DNA from 4 places in the Telluria sp. RB2R28 genome. Region 4 is predicted to be linked to each of the others. Evidence: predicted binding sites of a transcription regulator. Region 4 holds the regulator's gene; each other region holds the start of a gene.
The links. The regulator sigma-54, encoded in region 4, starts transcription at its own class of promoters, with help from an activator protein. The targets are predictions, from matches to a motif close to TGGCANGNAANCTGCTTT.
Positions count from the first base shown of each region.

Region 1: the regulator sigma-54 is predicted to act here: its motif matches at 2,862-2,879, upstream of AC56LV_RS13030 (TldD/PmbA family protein).
Region 2: the regulator sigma-54 is predicted to act here: its motif matches at 3,086-3,103, upstream of AC56LV_RS05865 (flavin monoamine oxidase family protein).
Region 3: the regulator sigma-54 is predicted to act here: its motif matches at 2,766-2,783, upstream of AC56LV_RS21525 (circularly permuted type 2 ATP-grasp protein).

Region 1 covers NZ_JCASIK010000003.1:157,695-163,264, reverse strand. The annotation lists gene AC56LV_RS13045 (serine hydrolase) at 1-145, shown strand, start outside; gene AC56LV_RS13040 (S1C family serine protease) at 200-1,780, opposite strand; gene AC56LV_RS13035 (class I SAM-dependent methyltransferase) at 1,888-2,673, opposite strand; gene AC56LV_RS13030 (TldD/PmbA family protein) at 3,025-4,659, shown strand; gene AC56LV_RS13025 (TldD/PmbA family protein) at 4,672-5,570, shown strand, end outside.
Region 2 covers NZ_JCASIK010000001.1:1,321,551-1,327,120, reverse strand. The annotation lists partial or broken gene AC56LV_RS05880 (TonB-dependent receptor domain-containing protein) at 1-1,296, opposite strand, end outside; gene AC56LV_RS05875 (c-type cytochrome) at 1,662-1,976, shown strand; gene AC56LV_RS05870 (hypothetical protein) at 2,065-2,796, shown strand; gene AC56LV_RS05865 (flavin monoamine oxidase family protein) at 3,152-4,738, shown strand; gene AC56LV_RS05860 (c-type cytochrome) at 4,735-5,139, shown strand; gene AC56LV_RS05855 (RidA family protein) at 5,180-5,570, shown strand, end outside.
Region 3 covers NZ_JCASIK010000007.1:57,808-63,377, forward strand. The annotation lists gene AC56LV_RS21515 (transglutaminase domain-containing protein) at 1-176, opposite strand, end outside; gene AC56LV_RS21520 (alpha-E domain-containing protein) at 271-1,329, opposite strand; gene AC56LV_RS21525 (circularly permuted type 2 ATP-grasp protein) at 1,331-2,743, opposite strand; gene AC56LV_RS21530 (transglutaminase family protein) at 2,934-5,570, shown strand, end outside.
Region 4 covers NZ_JCASIK010000003.1:20,934-26,503, reverse strand. The annotation lists gene AC56LV_RS12395 (KpsF/GutQ family sugar-phosphate isomerase) at 1-364, shown strand, start outside; gene AC56LV_RS12390 (KdsC family phosphatase) at 364-900, shown strand; gene lptC (LPS export ABC transporter periplasmic protein LptC) at 906-1,511, shown strand; gene lptA (lipopolysaccharide transport periplasmic protein LptA) at 1,557-2,105, shown strand; gene lptB (LPS export ABC transporter ATP-binding protein) at 2,102-2,857, shown strand; gene AC56LV_RS12370 (RNA polymerase factor sigma-54) at 2,872-4,356, shown strand; gene hpf (ribosome hibernation-promoting factor, HPF/YfiA family) at 4,431-4,787, shown strand; gene AC56LV_RS12360 (enoyl-CoA hydratase/isomerase family protein) at 4,886-5,570, shown strand, end outside.

The sequences.
Region 1 (5,570 bases), 140 kb from region 4:
CTTCAACGCGGATGCATATGCGACGTTCTCGCTGGAGCCCGATGGTACGATCGAGCGGCTGCGCATGAAGCCCGTATCGACCGAGACGGACTTCAGCTATGACTTCCAGGATCTGCTCTTCACGCCTGTGAAGAAGGCGAAGTAAACGGACGACGCCCGCATGCAGGTGCGGGCGTCGTCATGGTGCAGGCAGCGCGGCCTACCGCTTCTGCCACACCTTCATCATGTCGTCCGAGCCCTGCGAGCGCACCCCGTTGTCCGACAGGATTGCCTCGGTCGCATCGAGTGTCGCCTGGCGCGGCAGGATCATCGTCTCGCCATAACGCTGGTCGAACTTCAGCACCACCTGCTCGTCCTTCAGGTCGCGCAGCAGTGCCACCAGATGCGCCAGGCTGCGTATTGGCTTGCCATTGACCGATTCCACGACTGACCCGAAGCGGTTGCTGTAGCCGCTCACCAGCTTGTGCGGGAAGAACGGCGCGCTGATCACGACCAGCTCTTCGCGCTCGGGTGTCGGTGAATCACCGCGCTGCGTCACGAGCGGACTGGCGTTGAACGCATACGCATTCATCCCCGGCGCGCTGCCGCTGACAAAGGCCATGAATTCGCTGGTGGCGCGCGAGAACGCCACCGGGCCATAGATGAAGTACGACGGATAGCCACCATCCAGGTCCGGGATCAGGAGCGGGCGTGCGCCGGTGGCGGGCACCTCGACCTTCATTGGCTTGCCGCCGCGGATGATCGACATCGGCACCTTGCCGTTTTTTGCCACCTGCTGGATGCGGTACTGGAAGCGCACGCGCAGGCTTGAGCCCAGCTTGACCATCGCCTGGTTGTCGATCGCATGCTCGCCGATGTGCGTGATCACGTCCCACTCCTTCAGCGGCCAGGCGGCGTCGGTGCGGTACGGCCGGTGCACCACCGCGCCCTCAACCGATTTATCGAGCTTGAGGTACTGGCGCAGCGCCGGGCTTTCCAGCGTCTGCACGCTGTCATGCAGCAGCGGCTTGCCGTCGTAGGTGCCGTCGGCCACGTCGCGCAGGAACAGTTCGATTTCTTCGTTCGGGATCACGTAGCCGATGCTCTGCGCATTGGTCACGTTGGCGAACGCCAGGCCGATCATCCGCTCGCCGGCGATCACCGGCCCGCCGCTGTTGCCCGGGTTGATCGGTGCGTCGATCTGGATGCGCAGACCCGAGCTGAAGGCGCCGTAGTTGACGAATTCCACGCGCGAGATGATGCCGGTGGTGGTCGACAGCGAATTGCCGCCGACCGGGTAGCCGTAGGCGAACACCTGCTGGCGCACGTCCGGCAGCACGGCGGCGCGTGGCACCGGCGGGCGCTTGTCGAAGAAGGTTGGATCATCGAGCTCCAGCACCGCCAGATCGAGCCCGCGCGCCAGCGCGATGACCTTCGCCGATACCTTGTCGCCCGACTGGCTGGCCTGTACCTCGACCTGGCTGGCGTAGCCCACCACGTGGGCGTTGGTCAGGATGCGCTTGCCCTCGATGATGACGCCGGAGCCCGTGATGGCCGCTGGCGCTGATTTGGTCCACGGCTTGTAAGGGTCGGGCCGGCGCACTGTCGCAAAAATCTTGACGACCGAGTTTTCAACGGCAGGCAGGGCGGGAGCGGGCGTGGTCGTACGCGAGGCGGCTGGCACGGCGGGGGTGGGAACGGCAGCGGCGGCGGCCGGCTGGGCTTCTGGCAGCGGGGTTTCCTGGGCATGGAGCGCGCCGGAGACGGCCAGCGCGAGAACGGCGAATCGCAAAGTCTTCATGGTTTCCTTCGGTTGCACGAGAGGGCTATCAACCGAAAGAATATACACGTGCGCCGCAAAAGAAAATACGGGGAAGACCCTCGGCCTTCCCACGTCATGCAGGCTGCTTACTTCTTGACGAACTTGAGCGTCATGCGATCGCTCTCGCCGATCGCCATGTACTTCTCGCGGTCCTTGTCCTTGTTGGCCAGCACCGGCGGCAGCGTCCACACGCCTTTTTCATGATCCGCCTTGTCCTTCGGATTGGCGTTCACTTCCGACTTGGCGGCCAGCTTGAAGCCGGCCAGGTCGGCCATGCGGATCACGTACGCTTCGTGCATGTAGCCGCTCGATGCCTTCGCATCCTGCGTCATCTTGACAGGCAGGCGATGCTCGACCACGCCCAGCACGCCGTTCGGTTTGAGGACCTGGTGGACTTCTTTCAGCGTCGTGACCACGGCCTCGTCGCCCGCGCCCAGCCAGTTGTGCAGGTTGCGGAAGGTGACGACCATGTCGGCGCTGTTCGGCGCGCCCAGCTCGAAGCGGGTCGGCGGCTCGAACACCACCGGCATCACCTTGTCATACACCTTGGCGTCGGCAGCCAGCTTTTCGCGATAGGCCTTGCCGCCACGCGATTCCGGCGCACCGGCAGCGCCAATCAGCTTGCCGTTGTCGCGCAGGTAGGGCGCCAGGATCTCGGTGTACCAGCCGCCGCCCGGCGAGAGTTCGATGACCGTCATGGTCGGCTTGATGCCGAAGAAGCTCAAGGTTTCGTAAGGGTGGCGGAACGCATCGCGGGCCTTGTTGGCGGCGGCGCGGTGCTCGCCGGCGATGGCGGATTTCAGGGCGTCGTCCGCGTGTGCGGCGCCGGCGATGCCGGTTGCCAGCATTGCGGCCAGGATCAGTCGTTTCATCGTGCGAGGTCTCCATGATGGTTGACGACGGGCGGTGCGCCGTCGTCGCTGCGCTGATGATCCGGGAGGCGCGGCGCACAGTCAAGCATTCGTCACATATGCATGCGTGGTGAGCGTTGGCGCCCGTATTGACGGGGTGCCGGGAGAAAAGAAGCTGCGCAAGATACGTACAAATTTGTGCATTGAGGTGGCACAACATTTGCCTATTCAAAGTCTTAAGTTGCTGCTAAGGTTGCGCGGTTTGTCACGTTTTCATCTGTCATAAAACCAAAGCATAAGAGCTGTAATTACAAGAGCGGCCCGAGCTGTTCGCGGAACCGCTGCCCGGACGAAGGTTATTCAGGAGATCTCATGGAACGCCGTACCTTTCTTAATCTCAGCAGCGGGGCAGCCGCCTCGATGCTGCTGCCTTTCGGTCGCGCCATCGCTGCCGAAGAGCTCACCAGCAGCATGCCAGTGGCCGCCAAGAAGGCGCTGGCCGATGTCGCGCTCAACGCCGCCACCAAGGCCGGCGCCAGCTACGCCGACGTGCGCATCGGTCGCTACCTCAACCAGTTCATCACCACGCGCGAGCTGAACGTCGAAAACGTGGCCAACACCGAGTCGGCCGGCGTGGGCGTGCGCGTGATCGTGAATGGCGCCTACGGCTTTGCCGCGACGTCCGACATGTCGACCGATGGCATCGCGAATGCGGCGCGCCAGGCCGTGGCAATCGCCAAGGCCAACGCCAAGCTGCAGACCGAACCGGTGCGCCTCGCACCAGTCAAGGGCGTGGGCGACGTGTCGTGGAGCACCCCGATCAAGAAAGACTGGCGCACCGTGCCGATCGCCGAGAAGACCGATATGCTGATCGCCGCGAACAAGGCCGGCATGGAAGGCGGCGCGAACTTCATGCAGTCGATGCTGTTCCAGGTGAACCAGCAAAAGTATTTTGCCTCGACCGATGGCTCGTACATCGACCAGGACGTGCATCGCCTGTGGGCGCCGTTCTCGGCCACCGCGGTCGACAAGGCCAGCGGCAAGTTCCGCTCGCGCGCGGGCCTGAGCTCCCCGGTGGGCAAGGGGTACGAGTACTTCGACGCGCGGCCCGAGCACAAGATCAAGGCCGCCGGCGGCATCGCCACGCTGTACACCGAATCGTATGACATCATCGAAGACGCCCGCGCCGCCGGCCGCGACGCCAAGCGCAAGCTGACCGCCAAGTCGGTCCAGCCAGGCAAGTACGACCTGATGCTGGCGCCCGAGCACCTGTGGCTGACCATCCACGAGAACGTCGGCCACCCGACCGAACTCGATCGCGTGCTGGGCTTCGAAGCCAACTACGCCGGCACCAGCTTTGCCACGCTCGAGAAGCTGCAATCGAAGAGCTTCAAGTACGGTTCGCCAATCGTCAACATCTTCGCCGACAAGACCACGCCAGGCTCGCTGGGCGCCATCGGCTTCGACGACGAGGGCGTCAAATCCAAGCGCTGGGACATCATCAAGGACGGCATCCTGGTCAACTTCCAGGCCACGCGCGACCAGGCCCACATCATCGGCGAAAAAGAATCGCATGGCTGCTCGTATGCCGATGGCTGGAACACGGTCCAGTTCCAGCGCATGCCGAACGTCTCGCTCGCACCGGGCAAGACCAAGCTGACGCCGGACGAAATGGTCAAGGGCATCAAGAAGGGCATCTACATCGTCGGCGACGGTTCGTTCTCGATCGACCAGCAGCGCTACAACTCGCAGTTTGGCGGCCAGCTGTTCTACGAAATCAAGGACGGCAAGATCGGCCAGATGCTGGAAGACGTGGCGTATCAATCGAACACCCAGGAATTCTGGGGCGCCTGCAGTGCCATCTGCGATGAACGGGACTGGCGCATGGGCGGCTCGTTCTTCGACGGCAAAGGACAGCCGCCGCAGATCAGCATCGTCTCGCATGGTTCGTCGACCACGCGCTTTAACGGCATCAATGTGATCAACACCGCTCGCAAGATCGGCTAAGCAGGGGCGCACATGAGTATCTTGACCCAGGAACAAACCAAACGCATCACCGACCGCGTGCTGTCGCTGAGCAAAGCCGATGAATGCATCGTCAACATCGAGGGCAACCGCATCGGCAATATCCGCTTTGCGCGCAACGCCGTCTCGACCGCCGGCCTGGCCGACGACACCCGCATCCAGGTGCAGGTCGCTTTCGGCAAGAAGCAGGGCACCGCGACCATCAACGAATTCGACGACAAGTCGATCGAGCGCGCAGTGCGCCGCGCCGAGGACCTGGCGCGCCTGGCGCCGGACAACCCGGAATTCATCCCGGCCATCGCCAAGACGGCGTACAAGCCATCGGACACGTTCGTGCAGAAGACCGCCGACATCGATCCGGAATACCGCGCGCAGGCTGCGGCCTATGCGATCGAAGGCTGCCGCAAGCGCGGCCTGGTGTCGGCCGGCTTCTTCACCGACCGCACCAGCTTCCAGACCATCGCCAACTCGAATGGCCTGTTCGGCCACCAGGTGGCAACGTCGCTGGACTTCACACTGACCGTGCGCACCGAAGACGGGCGCGGCTCGGGCTGGGTCAAGCGCTCGGCGCGCGACGCCGCCAAATTCGATCCGCGCGAAGCGGCCGAAATCGCGATCGAGAAAGCACTGCGCTCGGTCGACGCCAAGGCGCTGGAACCGGGCCGCTACACGGTCATCATGGAACCGGCCGCCACGTCCGACCTGCTCAGCTTCATGCTGGGTGGCTTCGATGCGCGCCGCGCCGACGAAGGCCGCAGCTTCCTGTCGAAAGCCGGCGGCAAGAACCGCCTGGGCGACAAGCTGTTCGACCAGCAGGTCAATATCTGGTCCGACCCGTGGGACAAGGATGTCGCCGTGCTGCCGTGGGACGACAACATGCTGCCGCGCGAACG
Region 2 (5,570 bases), on a different contig from region 4:
CGTACCCTGGCCACCGAAGCCGTTGATGCCGGGGGTGAGCTGCTCGACGCGCGGGGTCTTGTACCCTTTGCTCACGCCGCCCTTGACGGTCCAGCGGGGCGAGGCGCTCCAGACCAGGTAGCCGCGCGGGCTCGTCTGGCCGCCGAAGATGCTGTGGTCGTCGTAGCGCGCACCGATGGTCAGCGACACCCGTTCGTGCAGGCGCCATTCGTCTTCCACGAACAGGGCTTTCTGCGTGAACGCGAACGATTGCGGCGCGACGCCGTCGATCATCTCGGCATCCCAGTGCTGGGCGCCGATGGTGATCAGGTGCGTGCCCCATGGCACCAGGAGCTTCGTATCGAATACCTTGCTCTCGACTTCCAGCGTGCGGGGCGTGCCGGGCACCGCGCCCGGCGTACCCGGCGGAATCGTGCGGCCGATGGTTTCCGTGTTGTTCACCATATAGCTGCTGTCCCAGGTGCCGAACGGCAGGCGCGCCTTGTACGACAGCGTGGTCTGCTCGCGGTTGTATTGTTGCTCTGGCCCGTAGCCGCCCGTGCCCAGCGTGCCGAGCTGGCCGCGCGTGTTGTCATAGGTCTGGCGCGTCCTGTCGGCGTCGAGCACCAGTTCGTGGTTGCGGTACGGGGTGAACGCCAGCCGCGCGCCCACGTTGTCGATCTTCTGCTTGACGGGGTTCGCGTTCTGGGTCAGCGGTCGCGCCGGGTTGATTTCGTCGTACGAGATGCTGGCCTCGTCGCGGCGCAGGGTGCTGCCGCGCAGCGAGAGCCCCAGCACGTCGGCCTTGAGCGGGCCGCTCAGGTAGAACTTGGCGCCCTTGACGTCGCCGAATTGGGCGTCTTCCTGCAGCGTGTAGTCAGCTGCCACCGAACCGGCCCAGCGCTTGCCGACCTTGCGCGTGATGATGTTGATCACGCCGCCCATGGCGTCCGAGCCATACAGCGTCGACATCGGACCGCGGATGACTTCGATGCGCTCGATGGCGCTGACCGGCGGCATGAAGCTGGTCGAGGTGCCGCCGAAGCCATTTGGCGTGACGTTGCCGGCCGCGTTCTGGCGCCGGCCGTCGATCAGGATCAGCGTGTAGTCGCTCGGCATGCCACGGATGCTGATGTTCATGCCGCCGGTCTTGTCACCGGCCGCGCCGACGTCGATGCCTTCCACGCTTTCAAGCGCCTGCGCCAGATTGCCGAATCGCTCTTTTTCGAGCTGTTCACGGGTCAGCACCGTGATCGAGGCGGGCGCATCGCGGATCGTCTGCTCGAAGCCGGCTGCGGTCACGACCACGGTCGGCATCGTTGCCGGGAAAGCGTCGGCAGGCAAGTCAGCGGCAAAGCCGGCGAGCGGCATGGCGCCGATGGCCAAACTCAATACGGTGCGGGCACCCCGCGGGGCAGGCAGACGGTCAGTCATTGTTCAGGCATCCTTTTTATCATTCGAAGCAAATTTCCGCGTAACTACGTAAAAAGAAGTAAATTCCGCGGAACGGCGCCATTCTAGTCGTTAATGCGAATCATTCCCATTCAAATTTATTGAAGGGCGTGTCGGATGCTGTTCATGCAACGCCGGGCAGCCCATGCCAATGGGGTTTCCCGCTATGATGTCAGGTGGTGCCCGCCCGGGCGCCTGCGCCTTACGATCAACCCAGCCACTGGAGCATCATGAAGAAGTACCTGACCCTGACCCTGGCAGCGACCTTTGCCGTCGCCGCCGTCCCTGCCGCCCACGCAAACGCCGACCTGGCCAAGGCCCGGGCCTGCATGGCCTGCCACGCCGTCGGCACCAAACTGGTTGGCCCGGCCTACAAGGACGTCGCGGCCAAGTACGCGAAGGATGCCGGCGCCGAAGCGCGTCTCGTCCAGAAGATCCAGAAAGGCAGCAGCGGCACCTGGGGCCCAATCCCGATGCCGGCCAATCCGCAGGTGACAGAAGCTGAAGCCAGGGTGCTGGCGAAATGGATCCTGGCGCAAAAATGATCCAGCGGCGGCCCCGGCGCGGGCCGCCATGACCGTACCTGGCGCGTTCTTTGCATATAAGCAATGAACTCAACGCCAGGAGCGGCCGATGTTCTTGCATAACGATGTCCTCGAATACCGCGATCCCCCGGGCCATCTGGTGCGGATCCTGTGGATCGACGTGATGCATTCGGTGGCGTATACCTTTGCACTGCGCTGTCCAGGCGCGACACCGTGCAGCACGCCGCTGCACGTGCTGGTGGCGGACGTGTCGACGCGGCGCGCCCGGTTGCTGCTCACCGATCCGTGTCGTGCGCCGCGCGTCGACGCCCCATCCGGCAAGCACCACCTGCTGCAGATGAAAGCGTGGGATGCGGTGAGCGCACTACATCGCGATTTGCCGCAACTCTATCTGCCGCGCCCGCGCGCGGCCCTGCTCAGCGCCTACAGTCGCGCTCACGGGATTTCCGTCGCCAGCCTCATGCGCTATCTGCGCCGCTACTGGGAGCGGGGTCAGACGATCGACGCGCTGCTGCCCGATTACGCCAACTCCGGTGCGCGTGGCAAGACGCGGACGGCCAGCGCCGGCGTCAAGCGCGGCCGCCCGCGCAGTGGTACGAAGGGCAGCGCCAATGCGGGCACCAATACCGACGCCGCGCTGCGGGCGCTGTTCCTCGCTGCCGCGGCGCACTTTGCCGCTACGCATCCGCGCTTTTCGCGGCCGGCCGCCTATCGCCAGATGCTGCGCGACCACTTCGCCGACTGCCCGCCCGGCACCATTCCCAGTTACGGCCAGTTCAACTACTGGCTGGGACGCGACGGGATCGACGACACCCATTGAAGTGCGTCTTTACGCCACAACGGTGCAATGTCGATTTGGCATGCTCGCGGCGCGTGCGCGGCGTCGATACGTCGCCTGAGCACGATCCCTGACAGGGCAGGAAAAATAAAGTATTGAAGCAGCATGCGCCAGGAATCGGGCGAAGTGCGTCACGTTTGTCAATACGAATGAAGAAATGTGAACTCTGAATCTTCTTTGTAAAATGACGCTTACGCCGGACTTACGTTCGGAAAAATGAACGCTGTACTCTATTTTAATAATATTCGTATTGACGATTGCACCACCCACTTGGCACAGGTATTGCTGATAGGCCACTAGTTGCAAGGTCTTTCAGTAACGTCAAGTGGAGGTAGAAATGAAACGTTTGACACCGTCGCTGACCCGACGTGAGTTTTTGTACCGCGCCGCCGCCGTTGGTGGTTCGGCGCTGTTGATGGGCTCGATGAATGCGTGGGGCATGGGGATTGCCTCCAGGACCACGACACCGCCCGTGCTTGCTGGCTCCGGCAAAGGGAAAAAAGTGGTCGTGCTCGGCGCCGGCCTGGCCGGCCTGACGGCGGCCTACGAACTGGGCAAGCTGGGCTACGAGGTCCAGGTGCTCGAGGCGCGGCCCTATGCGGGCGGGCGCTGCCAGACGGCGCGCAAGGGCTTCAAGCTGCACGAACTGGGCGGCGAGGCCCAGCAGTGCCGCTTCGACGCTGGCCAGTACATCAACCACGGCCCGTGGCGCATCCCGCTGGATCACCAGTCCACGCTCTACTATGCGCGCCAGTTCAAGGTGCCGCTCGAAGTGATGGTCAACGAGAATGACCATGCCTATGTGTACCTCGAGGATGGCGGCCCGCTGTCGAAGCAGCGCCTGCGGGGCGCGCAGATCAAGGCCGACATGCGCGGCCACGTCGCCGAGCTGCTGGCCAAATCGGTCACCGGCCACGCGCTCGACACCCAACTGACCGGCGACGACCAGCGCCTGCTGCTCGATTACCTCAAGCGCGAAGGGGCGCTGGACGCCGGCGACCTGGCCTACAAGGGCCGCAGCGGCCGTGGCTTTGCCACCAACCCCGGTGCGGGGCTGGTGCCGGGCGCCGGCACGCCGTCCGATCCGCTGGCGTTTCACGATCTGCTGGCCGCCCGCGTCGGCAAGGTCTACAGCGCCGTGCAGGAGTTCCCGATGCACGCCACGATGTTCCAGCCGGTCGGTGGCATGGACGCGATCCCACGGGCATTTGCCAGCCGGCTGGGCGGCCGCATCCGCTATCACGCCGAAGTCCAGCGCATCCGCCAGGGCGACGACAAGGTCACGATCGACGTGCGCGACACGGCCAGCGGCGCGCTCTCGCGCGTCACGGCCGACTATTGCCTGTGCACGGTGCCGCTGTCGGTGCTGCGCATGATCGACACCGATTTCTCCGATGGGTTCAAGGCCGCGGTCAAGGCCGTCCCCTACGCCCCGGTCGGCAAGATCGGCCTGCAGATGAAGCGCCGCTTCTGGGAAGAAGACGACCATATCTACGGCGGCCACGTGCTGACCGACCTGAAGGGGATCAACACGATCTCGCTGCCGTCCGGCGGCTGGCAGCAGAAAAAGGGTGTCGTGCTGGGCTACTACCACTACGCGCTCGACGCCATTGAAGTGAGCGGGATGACCCCAAGCGAGCGCACCGAGTTTGCACTCGCGGCCGGCGAAAAGATCTTTCCTGCCTACCGGGCGAATTACGAAAGCAGCTTCTCGGTTGCCTGGCACCGCGTGCAGTACAGCCTGGGCGGCTGGGCCGAATGGACCGACGCCGCGCGCAAGAGCGCCTACCCGGTTCTGCTCGATGGCGAGCGCCGGGTGCTGCTCGCGGGCGAACACCTGAGCTACCTGACCGGCTGGCAGGCCGGCGCCATCGAATCGGCTTGGCAGCAGGTCGAAGCGCTGCACCGGAGGGCCAGCGCATGAAGGCCCCGATCCTTGCACTCGCAAGCGCCGTTCTGTGGACCGGCGCAGTCCAGGCCCAGGCACCCGCGCCGGCAGACGGCAAGACCTTGTTCGCCAAAAACTGCGCGGCCTGCCACCAGGCCAATGGCCGTGGCATTCCCGGCGCATTCCCGGCGCTCGTGGCCAGCCCGGTCGCCATCGGGCCGGCCGACGCCGTGGCCGAGGTGCTGCTCAGGGGGCGCGGTGGCATGCCCGATTTCAGCACCAGCCTGGATGACGCCGATATCGCCGCCGTCCTGACCTATGCGCGCAGCAGCTGGGGCAACCGCGCGCCACCGATCGCAGGCGCCGAGGTCGCCATGCGGCGCGCGGCGCTGCAGGTCGCACCGGCGGGCGACAGCCGCTTCGGCAACAAGCACTAGTGTTTTTCTTTTCCTTCCCATGCCCATGAAAGACGATCCAATGACATTTGCCGCTTTCCGCTCCATCTCGTGCCTGGCCGCTGCGCTGCTGCTGGCGCCCGCCAGTGCCAGCGCCGCAGCCACGGACATCGTGCGCCACAAGATCCCGAACTCGGATTTCCCCATCGCCCTGGCCGTGTCGGTGCCGCCAGGCGCGACGATCCACTTCATCAGCGGCCAGGTGCCGCCCATCGTCGACAAGGCGGCCGGCCCCGACACCATCGCGGCCTTTGGTGACACCAAAACGCAGACCGTCGGCGTGCTGCAGAAGATCAAGGAGATCCTCGCCGGCATGGGGTTGGGCATGGGCGACGTCGTCAAGATGCAGGTGTTCCTGGTGGGCGACCCGGCGCAGAAAGGGCGCGCCGACGTCACCGGCTTCATGGCCGGCT
Region 3 (5,570 bases), on a different contig from region 4:
CGCTGGCACAGGTTGCCATAGGCATCCGTATATTCAAGCACTTGCACGCTTGGCGTGAGCGTATAGGATTCGCGCGCCACCCATTGCTGCGCACCACTGCGGGGACGCAGCATCAGGATGAATGGCGTGGCGTATTCGACGCTGAAACTGAGCTTGCAACCGGTTCGCAGCCACATCGCAGGCCCGCCTTCCTTCGTTAAAGTGTGCGCACCGTCATGACGCACCCTAGCCATGACGGTGCGCCGCGCCATGGTTTGGTGCGCGAGTCGGTCAACGCGTCTGCGACTGGGTCTGCGTCTGCGATGAGGTCTGCGATGACGTTTGCGACTGCGTCTGCGACTGGGTCGGCGCCGGCACAGGCACTGGCACAACCTCCGGCAACTCCGGCGCCACGGGCAGCAGGAAGTCGCGTCCGATGCCGTTGCCCAGCTCGCCAATACAGGCCAGGAACTTGGTCAGGAATTCGTGCAGGCCTTCGTCGAGGATCTCGTTGATCTCGGCCGACTTGAGCGACGCATGCAGTTTTTCCGCCAGCCGCTCGGTATCGTGCGACAGCTCATTGCGCACATCCTGCAGCACGGCCACGACGGCGGCCATGCAGGCCACCAGCGAGCGCGGCATCTTGCCTTGCAAGATCAACAGCTCGGCCACGCGCGTCGGCGTGATCGCGTGGCGGTACACCTTGCGATACGTCTCGAACGCAGACACCGAGCGCAGCAGCGCCGCCAGGTAATAGTATTCGCCCTGCGCGCCTTCCTGGATCGTGTCCGACGCCAGGAACCGGAACTTCACGTCGAGGATCCGCGCCGTGTTGTCGGCCCGTTCCAGAAAGGTACCCAGGCGGATGAAGTTGAACGCTTCATCCTGGAACATTGTGCCCAGCGTGACGCCGCGCGACAGGTGCGAGCGGTACTTGACCCATTCCAGGAACTGGCCAGGATCGCGTTCGAACATGCGCTCGCTCAGGTGCTTTTGCAGCACGAGCCAGGTGGTGTTCTCGGTTTCCCAGACTTCGGTGGTCAGGGTGCCGCGCACGGCGCGGGCATTCTCGCGCGCGGCGCGCAGGCAGCTGGCGATCGACGACGGATTGTCCGGGTCGCGCACCATGAAGTCGATGACGTTCTTCTGCGTCAGCGCGTCGTACTTGGCGTCGAACTGGGCTTCGAGTTCGGACACGCTCAACATCGTGCGCCAGCCCTGCTGCTCGGCCTGGACCGATTGCGGCATCAGCGAATACTGGACGCGCACGTCGAGCATGCGCGCCGTGTTTTCAGCCCGCTCGGTGTAGCGGGCCATCCAGAACAAATGATCTGCGGTGCGGCTCAACATGCTAGTTCTCCAGTATCCAGGTGTCCTTGGTGCCGCCGCCCTGCGACGAATTGACCACCAGGGAGCCTTCTTGCAACGCCACGCGGGTCAGTCCGCCCGGCACCATCGACACGGTCTTGCCCGACAACACGAACGGGCGCAGATCGATGTGGCGCGGTGCAATGCCCGATTCGACATAGGTCGGGCACGCCGACAGCGCCAGCGTTGGCTGCGCGATATAGCCGTCCGGGTTAGCCAGCACGCGGCGGCGGAAGTCTTCGATCTCGGCCGCCGTCGAGGCGGGCCCGACGAGCATCCCGTAGCCGCCGGCCCCGTGCACTTCCTTGACCACCAGTTGCGGCAAGTTCGCCAGTGTGTAGTCCAGATGCTCTTTTTTGCGGCACTGGTAGGTCGGCACGTTGTTCAGGATCGGCTTTTCGCCGAGGTAGAACTCGATCATGTCCGGCACGAACGGGTAGATCGACTTGTCGTCGGCCACGCCGGTGCCGATCGCATTGGCCAGGCCGACGCGGCCGGCGCGCACCGCGTCGAGCAGGCCCGGCACGCCCAGCGTGGATTCGGGGCGGAACGCGCGCGGATCGAGGTAATCGTCGTCGATGCGGCGATAGATGACGTCGACCTGTTTCGGGCCGCGCGTCGTGCGCATGTAGACGGTGTCGTTGCTGACATACAGGTCTTGCCCCTGCACCAGCGCCACGCCCATTTGCTGAGCCAGGAACGCGTGTTCGAAGTAGGCCGAGTTGTGCATGCCGGGCGTGAGCACGACCACGGTCGGATCGTCGCCGCCATGCGGCGCCACGGTGCGCAGATTGTCCAGCAGCAGGTCGGGATAATGGTCGACCGGCGCCACGCGGTTGCGTGCGAACAGCGCCGGAAACAACCGCATCATCATCTTGCGGTTTTCCAGCATGTACGACACGCCCGACGGCACGCGCAGATTGTCTTCCAGGACGTAGAACTCGCCCTCGCCGGCGCGCACGATGTCGACGCCGGCAATGTGGGCGTAGATATCCAGGGGCACATTAACGCCCTGCATGGCCGGCCGGTACTGCGCGTTATTCAGGATCTGTTCGGCAGGAATGACGCCCGCCTTCAGGATGTTCTGGTCGTGGTACACATCGTGCAGGAAGCGGTTCAGCGCGGTCACGCGCTGCACCAGGCCGGCCTGCAGTTTGGCCCACTCGGCGGCGTTGATCACACGCGGAATGATGTCGAATGGGATCAGCCGTTCCTTGCCGGCGTTGTCGCCGTACACAGCAAACGTGATCCCCACGCGTTGGAAGTTCAGCTCGGCTTCCGCCCGCTTCTGCTCGATCAGATGCGGGGGTTGCTGGCCGAGCCAATCCGCGAATGCCTGGTAATGAGGCCGCACAGTTGCCCCATTGGAATACATTTCATCGTAAAAGTTCGACATCATTGCCTCCTGTGCCAGAATACTAACAAGAAACGTGCCAGCCACCCCGTCCGACTCGCAAGTCAAACGAACGCAGGTATGAATCATGCTTAAATGCTTCTATCTTGCGCCCACTCAGTTGTACGCAAATTAACACGACCAAATTCAGTGCGCCGGCATCAATCGCGCCCTCATTGAAAGGCACTACCGCATGGCTATCCGCGTTGCGCTTCATCACAAGACCAGCTACCGTTACGACCGTCTGGTCAATCTGTCACCGCATGAAGTGCGCCTGCGTCCGGCGCCACATGCGCGTACACCGATCCTGTCGTATTCGTTGACCGTCCTGCCAAAAGAGCATTTCATCAACTGGCAGCAAGACCCGTACGGCAATTACATCGGCCGCTTCGTGTTCCCCGAACAAACCGACGTGCTCGAGTTCACGGTCGATCTCGTTGCGGACATGACGGTGATTAACCCGTTCGACTTCTTCGTCGAAAAGTATGCCGAGACCTTCCCGTTCGCCTACCCGGACCTGCTGCAATCGGAACTGAGCCCGTACACCAGGTCGCAAGAGCCCGGACCGCTGCTGGCCGAGTGGGTCGCCGGCGCGCGGCGCGACCTGCTGGCCCAGCCAATGGGCACGAACGACTTTTTGGTGGCCATCAACCAGCGCCTGCAGCGCGATATCGCCTACCTGCTGCGGATGGAGCCGGGCGTGCAGGAGCCCGAAGACACATTGCAGAAGCGCTCCGGCTCGTGCCGCGATACCGGCTGGCTGCTGGTGCAGATCCTGCGCGAGATGGGCCTGGCGGCGCGTTTCGTGTCCGGCTACCTGATCCAGCTCACCGCCGACCAGGAAGCGCTCGACGGCCCGAGCGGCACCACCGTCGACTTCACCGACCTGCACGCCTGGACCGAGGTGTATGTGCCGGGCGCCGGCTGGATCGGCCTCGACCCCACCTCGGGCATGCTGGCCAGCGAAGGCCATATTCCGCTGGCCTGCACGGCCATGCCGTCGTCGGCCGCACCGGTCACGGGCTTTACCGACAAGGCCGAGGTCACGTTCGTCCACGAAATGACGATCACGCGCATTCACGAAGATCCGCGCGTGACCAAGCCGTACACGGAACACGACTGGGACAAGATCAACCGCCTGGGCCAGCAGGTCGATTCAGACCTGGTGAACCAGGACGTGCGCCTGACGCAGGGCGGCGAGCCCACCTTTGTCTCGATCGACGACATGGACGGCGCCGAATGGAACACGCTGGCGCACGGCGACAAGAAGCGCGAGCTGGCGGGCAACCTGATGCACCGCCTGAAGAACCACTTTGCACCGGGCGGCATGATCCATTACGGCCAGGGCAAGTGGTATCCGGGCGAGCCGCTGCCACGCTGGGCGCTGAACATCTTCTGGCGCGTCGACGGGCAGCCGATGTGGTTCGATCCGTCGCTGTTCTCGGACGAGCACATCGACGATGGCTACGGGAGCGAGGATGCCGGCCGCTTTGCCGCGGAGCTGGTCAAATCGCTTGGCCTGCCGGCCGGCAGCGCTATTCCCGCCTACGAAGACGTGCTGCTGCAAGCCCAGCGCGAGCAGGCGCTGCCGCGCAATCTCGATCCGCTGGACGCCGACCTGACAGCCCCGGAAGAGCGCCGTCGCCTCGCGCGCCTGCTCGAACGGGGCCTGGGCCAGGTGACCGGCTACGTGCTGCCACTGAAAGCCCGCGAACACGATCCATCCGTCATGCTTGGCACCAGTTGGCGCACGTCGCCGTGGCCGCTCAAGCGCGAAAACCTGTACCTGATCGAGGGCGATTCACCGATCGGCCTGCGCCTGCCGCTGGCCACGCTGCCGTGGGTGCTGCCCGAAGAGCGCGATCCCGATTTCGATGTCGACCCGTTCGCGCCGCGCGGCCCGCTCCCGGTCGGCAAGAAGGACCGGCGTCCGGTCCTGAGCGTGGCGCCCGGCAAATCGACAAACAAGGCAACGGCTGCACCGGCTGACCCGGAAGCGCGCGAAGTCATCCACACCGCGCTGTGCCTCGAAGTGCGCGCGGGCCGCCTGTACATCTTCATGCCGCCGCAAAAGCGCATCGAGGATTACCTGGCGCTCGTCACAGCGGTCGAGAACACGGCCGCCAAGCTGAAGATGAAGCTGCGCATCGAGGGTTATGCGCCACCGCGCGACCCGCGCATCAAGCTGCTCAGCGTCACGCCCGATCCGGGCGTCATCGAGGTCAACATTCATCCGGCGGCGAGCTGGCATGAGCTGGTCCACAACATGACGACGCTGTATCAGGAAGCGCGCCTGACCCGCCTGGGCACCGAGAAATTCATGCTCGACGGCCGTCACACGGGCACCGGCGGCGGCAACCACGCGACGCTGGGCGGCGCCACGGTCGAAGACAGTCCGATGCTGCGCCGGCCGGACCTGCTGAAAAGCCTGATCACGTACTGGCAGATCCACCCAGCGCTGTCGTACCTGTTCTCGGGCACCTTCATCGGCCCGACCAGCCAGGCGCCGCGCGTGGATGAAGCGCGCGACGACAACCTGTACGAACTGGCGATCGCCTTCCAGCAGATGGACAAGGTGCTGCCGACCATGCACCCCGGCGACAAGCCGTGGATGGTCGACCGCCTGCTGCGCAATATGCTGGTCGACCTGACGGGTAACACGCACCGCTCGGAGTTCTCGATCGACAAGCTGTATTCGCCCGACGGCCCGACCGGCCGCCTGGGCCTGGTCGAATTCCGCGCCTTTGAAATGCCGCCGCATGAGCGCATGAGCCTCTTGCAAATGCTGCTGCTGCGCGCCCTGGTCGCGCGCTTCTGGCGCCAGCCGCTG
Region 4 (5,570 bases):
GATGCGCACCGGCGACGCCATCCCGTCGGTGGGCCTGGATGTCCCGCTGGTCAAGGCGCTGCTCGAGATCAGCCAGAAGGGCATGGGCATGACCGCCGTGGTCGATGCCGATGGCCGTCCGCTGGGCGTGTTCACCGACGGCGATTTGCGCCGCGTGATCGAGCGCATGCACGATTTTTCGAACGTCCTGATTCGCGATGTCATGCACGCCAATCCGCGCAGCGTGCGCCCGGAGCAGCTGGCGGTCGACGCGGTCGCCGTGATGGAAGAATTCCGCATCAACCAGATGCTCGTGATCGATGAGGCGGGTCAGCTGGTCGGCGCGCTGCACATCCACGACCTGACCCGCGCAAAGGTGATTTGATGAACACTCCTGTATTGGCCCATATCGAGCGCGCTGCGCGCATCAAGGTCATGATCTTCGACGTCGACGGTGTGCTCACCGACGGCAGCCTGACCTACGGCCCCGATGGCGAAGTCACCAAGACCTTCAATGTGCTCGATGGCCTGGGCATCCAGATGCTGGGTAAATCCGGTGTACAGACCGCGATCATCAGCGCGCGCCTGTCGCCGATTGTCGTCCGGCGCGCCGCCGACCTGGGCATCTCGCATGTCTACCAGGGCAACCACGACAAGCGCATCGGCTTTGCCAATCTGCTCGACGCCACCGGCTTTACTGCCGACCAATGCGGCTACATCGGTGACGACGTGATCGACCTGCCGCTGTTCGCGCGCGTCGGCTTTGCCGTCGCGGTACCGTCCGGCCATCCGGACGTGCAGCACCGCGCGCATTACGTGACGAAGAATGGTGGCGGACGTGGCGCGGTGCGCGAGATCTGCGACCTCGTCATGCGCGCGCAGGGCACCTATGACCAGGCGCTCGCGCCGTATTTCGCCTGACCGCCATGGCCACGATCGCCTCCAACAAACGCACCGCGCATCGCTGGAATCTGCTGGCGATGATCGTGATCGGCGTGTTCTTCGCCTTCGGCAGCTTCTGGCTGCTGCAGTTGATGCAGGGGACCGAGATCGATGCGCAGCTAGGCGGCCCGCCCGACGAGCCGGATTACATCGTCGAGAACTTTTCGTTTGTGCGGATGACGCCCAACGGCCAGCCGAGCTACGTGGTGTCGGGCAAGCGCCTGGCCCACATCCCGCAAGGGGACGTGTCGAACGTCGACCAGCCGCTCATGCGCGGCATCGAACCGGGTCGTCCGCCGATGACGGTGGTGGCCAGGAACGCGCGCATCTTCCACGAAGAACACCGCGTCGAACTGTTTGGCGACGTCGATCTGCAGCGCCCGAAGACGCCCGCCAGCGAAGCGCTGCGCGTGCGCACGCAGGCCATGACCGTGTTGCCCGACGAAGAAATCGTCAAGACCGACCAGCCGATCGACATGGAGCTTGGCGCGTCCAGCCTCAAGGCCACCGGCATGATGGCCAACAACGCGACCATGCAGATGCAATTGTCCGGCCGCGGCCGTATCGTCTATCCGCCACGCCAGCGCTGAAGGCCATCAGCCATGCGCGCGTGCTAACCCAGGACCAGCACCATAATGAAAAAACTTTTTGCTGCCGCTTTCTTTTCACTCCTTTCCTTGACCGCCATGGCCGAAAAGGCCGACTCGCTCAAGCAGGCGGCGCTCGAATACGATAACGGCGACCTTGATGGCGTCGCAGGCGTACGCACCTTCACCGGCAACGTGATCCTGACCCGCGGCACGCTGCTGGTCAAGGCCGAACGCGCCGTCGTCAGGGAGACACCCGAAGGCTATATGAGCGTGACGCTCACCGCCGCCAACGGCAAGCCCGCCACGTTCCGTCAGAAGCGCGACGGCGGCCCGAACCTGTGGGTCGAAGGCCAGGCCGAACGCATCGAATACGACGAACGCTCGGAGCTGGTGCGCCTGTACTCGAACGCCGTCGTCAAGGAACTCGAAAACGACCGGATGACCAACCAGATGACCGGCCCGTTCATCTCGTACGACAACCGCAAGGAAGTCGTCGCCGTGCGCAATGATGTCAGCGGCGAGAGCAAGGTTGGCGGCGGGCGCGGCACGCTGATCCTGGCGCCCAAGCGTGCGCCGGCCGGAGGCACGCAATGACGGAACTGAACGATCGCAGCACGCTGGTCGTCAAGGGCCTGCAGAAAAGCTATGGCAAGCGCCTGGTCGTGCGCGACGTGTCGCTCGATGTCGAATGCGGCGAAGTGGTGGGTTTGCTGGGCCCGAACGGCGCCGGCAAGACCACCTCGTTCTACATGATCGTCGGCCTGGTGCCGTCGGACGCCGGCTCGATCAGCATCAACGGCACCGACATCACCAGCCTGCCGATCCATCGCCGCGCGGTGCTCGGCCTGTCGTACCTGCCGCAGGAAGCGTCGGTGTTTCGCAAGCTGACGGTGGAAGAAAACATCCGCGCCGTGCTCGAACTGCAGAAGGTCAACGGCAAGTCGCTCACCAAAACCGAGATCAGCGACCGCCTCGACACCTTGCTGGCCGACCTGCAGATCGAGAAGCTGCGCGAGAACCCGGCGCTGTCGCTGTCGGGCGGTGAGCGGCGCCGCGTGGAGATCGCGCGCGCACTGGCCACCAACCCGCGCTTCGTGCTGCTCGATGAACCGTTTGCCGGCGTCGATCCGATCGCCGTGATCGAGATCCAGCGCATCGTGCGCTTCCTCAAGGAGCGCAAGATCGGCGTCCTGATCACCGACCACAATGTCCGCGAGACGCTTGGCATCTGCGACCGCGCCTACATCATCAATCAGGGCGCGGTGCTTGCATCCGGCCGCCCCGACGATATCATCGCCGACGAGTCGGTACGGCGCGTGTACCTCGGTGAACATTTCCGCATGTAAGCCATACTCAATTGATGAAACAGTCCCTTCAGCTCCGCACTTCGCAGCACCTGGCGCTCACGCCACAGCTGCAGCAATCGATCCGGTTGCTGCAGCTGTCCACGCTCGAACTGCATCAGGAGATCGAGCAGATATTGGGCGATAACCCGCTGCTCGAAAGGCTCGACGATCCGCTCGATCATTCGGTGCGCTTGCTGGCCGATGGGGCCATCAACAATGCGCCGGCACCTGGCGAGGCGCCGCCGGCGCCGGGCCAGCAGGCCGAGGGCGAAGGCAGCGCGCCGGCCGAGGGCGAGGGCGCTGAAGGTGGCGGGGTCGATGGCGACCGGCCCGACAACGAGTGGAGCGAAGGCAGCGGAACGTCGTCCGGCAGCGCCAGCAGCGACGATGAAGACGGCCGCCCGCAGCTGGAGGCGTGCGCCATCACGCTGCGCGAACACCTGATGGAACAGGTGCGCGAAACGCTGCTGTCGACCCGCGACCGCGCGCTGGCCGAACTGGTGATCGACGCGCTCGACGACAACGGCTACCTGGAAGAACCGCTCGACGACATCCACGCGCGGCTGCCCGAAGAACTCGACGTCGACCTCGACGAACTGCGCTGCGCGCTGGCGATGGTGCAGAGCATGGACCCGGTGGGCGTGGGCGCGCGCAGTGCGGCCGAATGCCTGGCGCTGCAGATCCGGCGCATGCCGGGCGTGCCGATGGTCACGCGCCGCATGGCCCTGAAGATCGTCGAAGGCTACCTGACGTGGTTCGCGCAGCGCGAATACAGCAAACTGAAAAAAGCGCTCGATTGCGACGACGAAGACCTGCGCGAAGTGCAGGCCGTGGTCCGCCAGTGCAATCCGCACCCGGGCGCCGCGTTCGCGTCGAACGTGTCGGATTACGTGGTGCCGGACGTGATCGTGCGGCGCGCCAAGAACGGCTGGGCGGTCACGCTGAACCCGGACGTCATGCCGCGCCTGCGCGTGAACAGCCTGTACGCCACGATGCTCAAGCAGGGCCGCAGCGAGAGCCAGATGGGCGCGCAGATGCAAGAGGCGAAGTGGCTCATCAAGAACATGCGCCAGCGTTTCGACACGATCCTGCGTGTGGCCGAGGCGATTGTCGAGCGCCAGCGCAACTTTTTCAGCCATGGCGCGGTTGCCATGCGGCCCCTTGTTTTGCGCGAGATAGCTGATACACTAGGTCTGCACGAGAGCACGATCTCTCGTGTCACAACCCAGAAATACATGCTGACCCCGCACGGCATGTTCGAGTTGAAGTATTTCTTCGGTAGCCACGTTGCCACTGAAGCGGGCGGCGAAGCATCCTCAACGGCAATCCGTGCGCTCATCGCACAATTGACAGGAGCAGAAGACCCTAAGAATCCATTATCCGACAGCAAGATCGCGGAAATGCTCGGGGAACAAGGCATGGTCATTGCGCGCAGGACGGTCGCAAAATACCGTGAAGCGCTCAAGATCCCCCCCGTCAGTCTCCGCAAAGCCTTGTAACAACGCCGCTCATACAGTCTGTGCCTTCAGCTCCTGTGTGGTGCAAGCGACGTGACATCTTCAAAGGAGTGTGTATGAACCTCACCATCAGTGGTCACCATCTCGAAGTCACCCCTGCCATCCGTGAATACGTTCAGAATAAGCTGGAACGCATTATTCGCCATTTCGATCAAGTCATAGATACCCACGTCTTCCTGGCCGTCGATAACCTCACTGAAAAAGAAAAAAGGCAAAAAGCTGAAATCAATGTCCAGGTGTCGGGCAAGACCCTGCACGTGGCGAGCGTCGCGCAAGACCTGTACGCCGCGATCGACATGTTGATGGATAAACTGGATCGACAAATCCTGAAGCACAAGCAGATGCTCAAAGACCATAACCGCACAGCGATCAAACGCCTGGACGTCAACGAAGCAGACGTCGCTGCCGCCTGATCGAGCGCAGGTCACCACCGCCAGGGGCGTCTTTTCGGGACGCCCTTTTTGCATCCCGCTGCCGGTAAAATACGTGTTTCCTTTCGATGGATCACGCCATGCCCGAACACGTCCTGACCCGCATCGCCAACCGTACCGGCATCATTACCCTCGACCGGCCCAAGGCGCTCAATTCGCTGTCGCTGGACATGGTGCGCGCACTGACCACGATCCTGCTCGACTGGCAGCTCGACGCCGCGGTCGATGCCGTCGTGATCACCAGCAGCAGTGAAAAAGCGCTGTGCGCCGGCGGCGATATCCGCTTCTTCCACGACGTCGGCAACGCCTCGCCGCAAGGCGGCAGCGCACTGCTCGAAGATTTCTTCACCGAAGAATACGCGCTCAACCACCTGATCCATTTTTATCCGAAACCGTATATCGCGCTGATGGACGGCGTGGTCATGGGCGGCGGCATGGGCATCGCGCAGGGTGGGCCCGATTGCGGCCTGCGCATCGTCACCGAGCGCACCAGGATGGCAATGCCAGAGGTGAATATCGGCCTGTTCCCCGATGTCGGCGGCAGCCATTTCCTGTCGCACGCGCCGGGGCAACTGGGGATGTTTCTGGGCTTGACCGGTTTGACGATCGGCGCGGCCGACGCACTGTACGTGGGCCTGGCCGACGTGTTCGTGCCGGGCGCAGACCTGGCGGCGTTGCACGCGCTGATCGAGGCGACGCCGGGCGCGAATCTGCCGGCGGCGATCCGCGCGTTCGCCATCCAGCATGCCGGCGAGAGTGAATTGC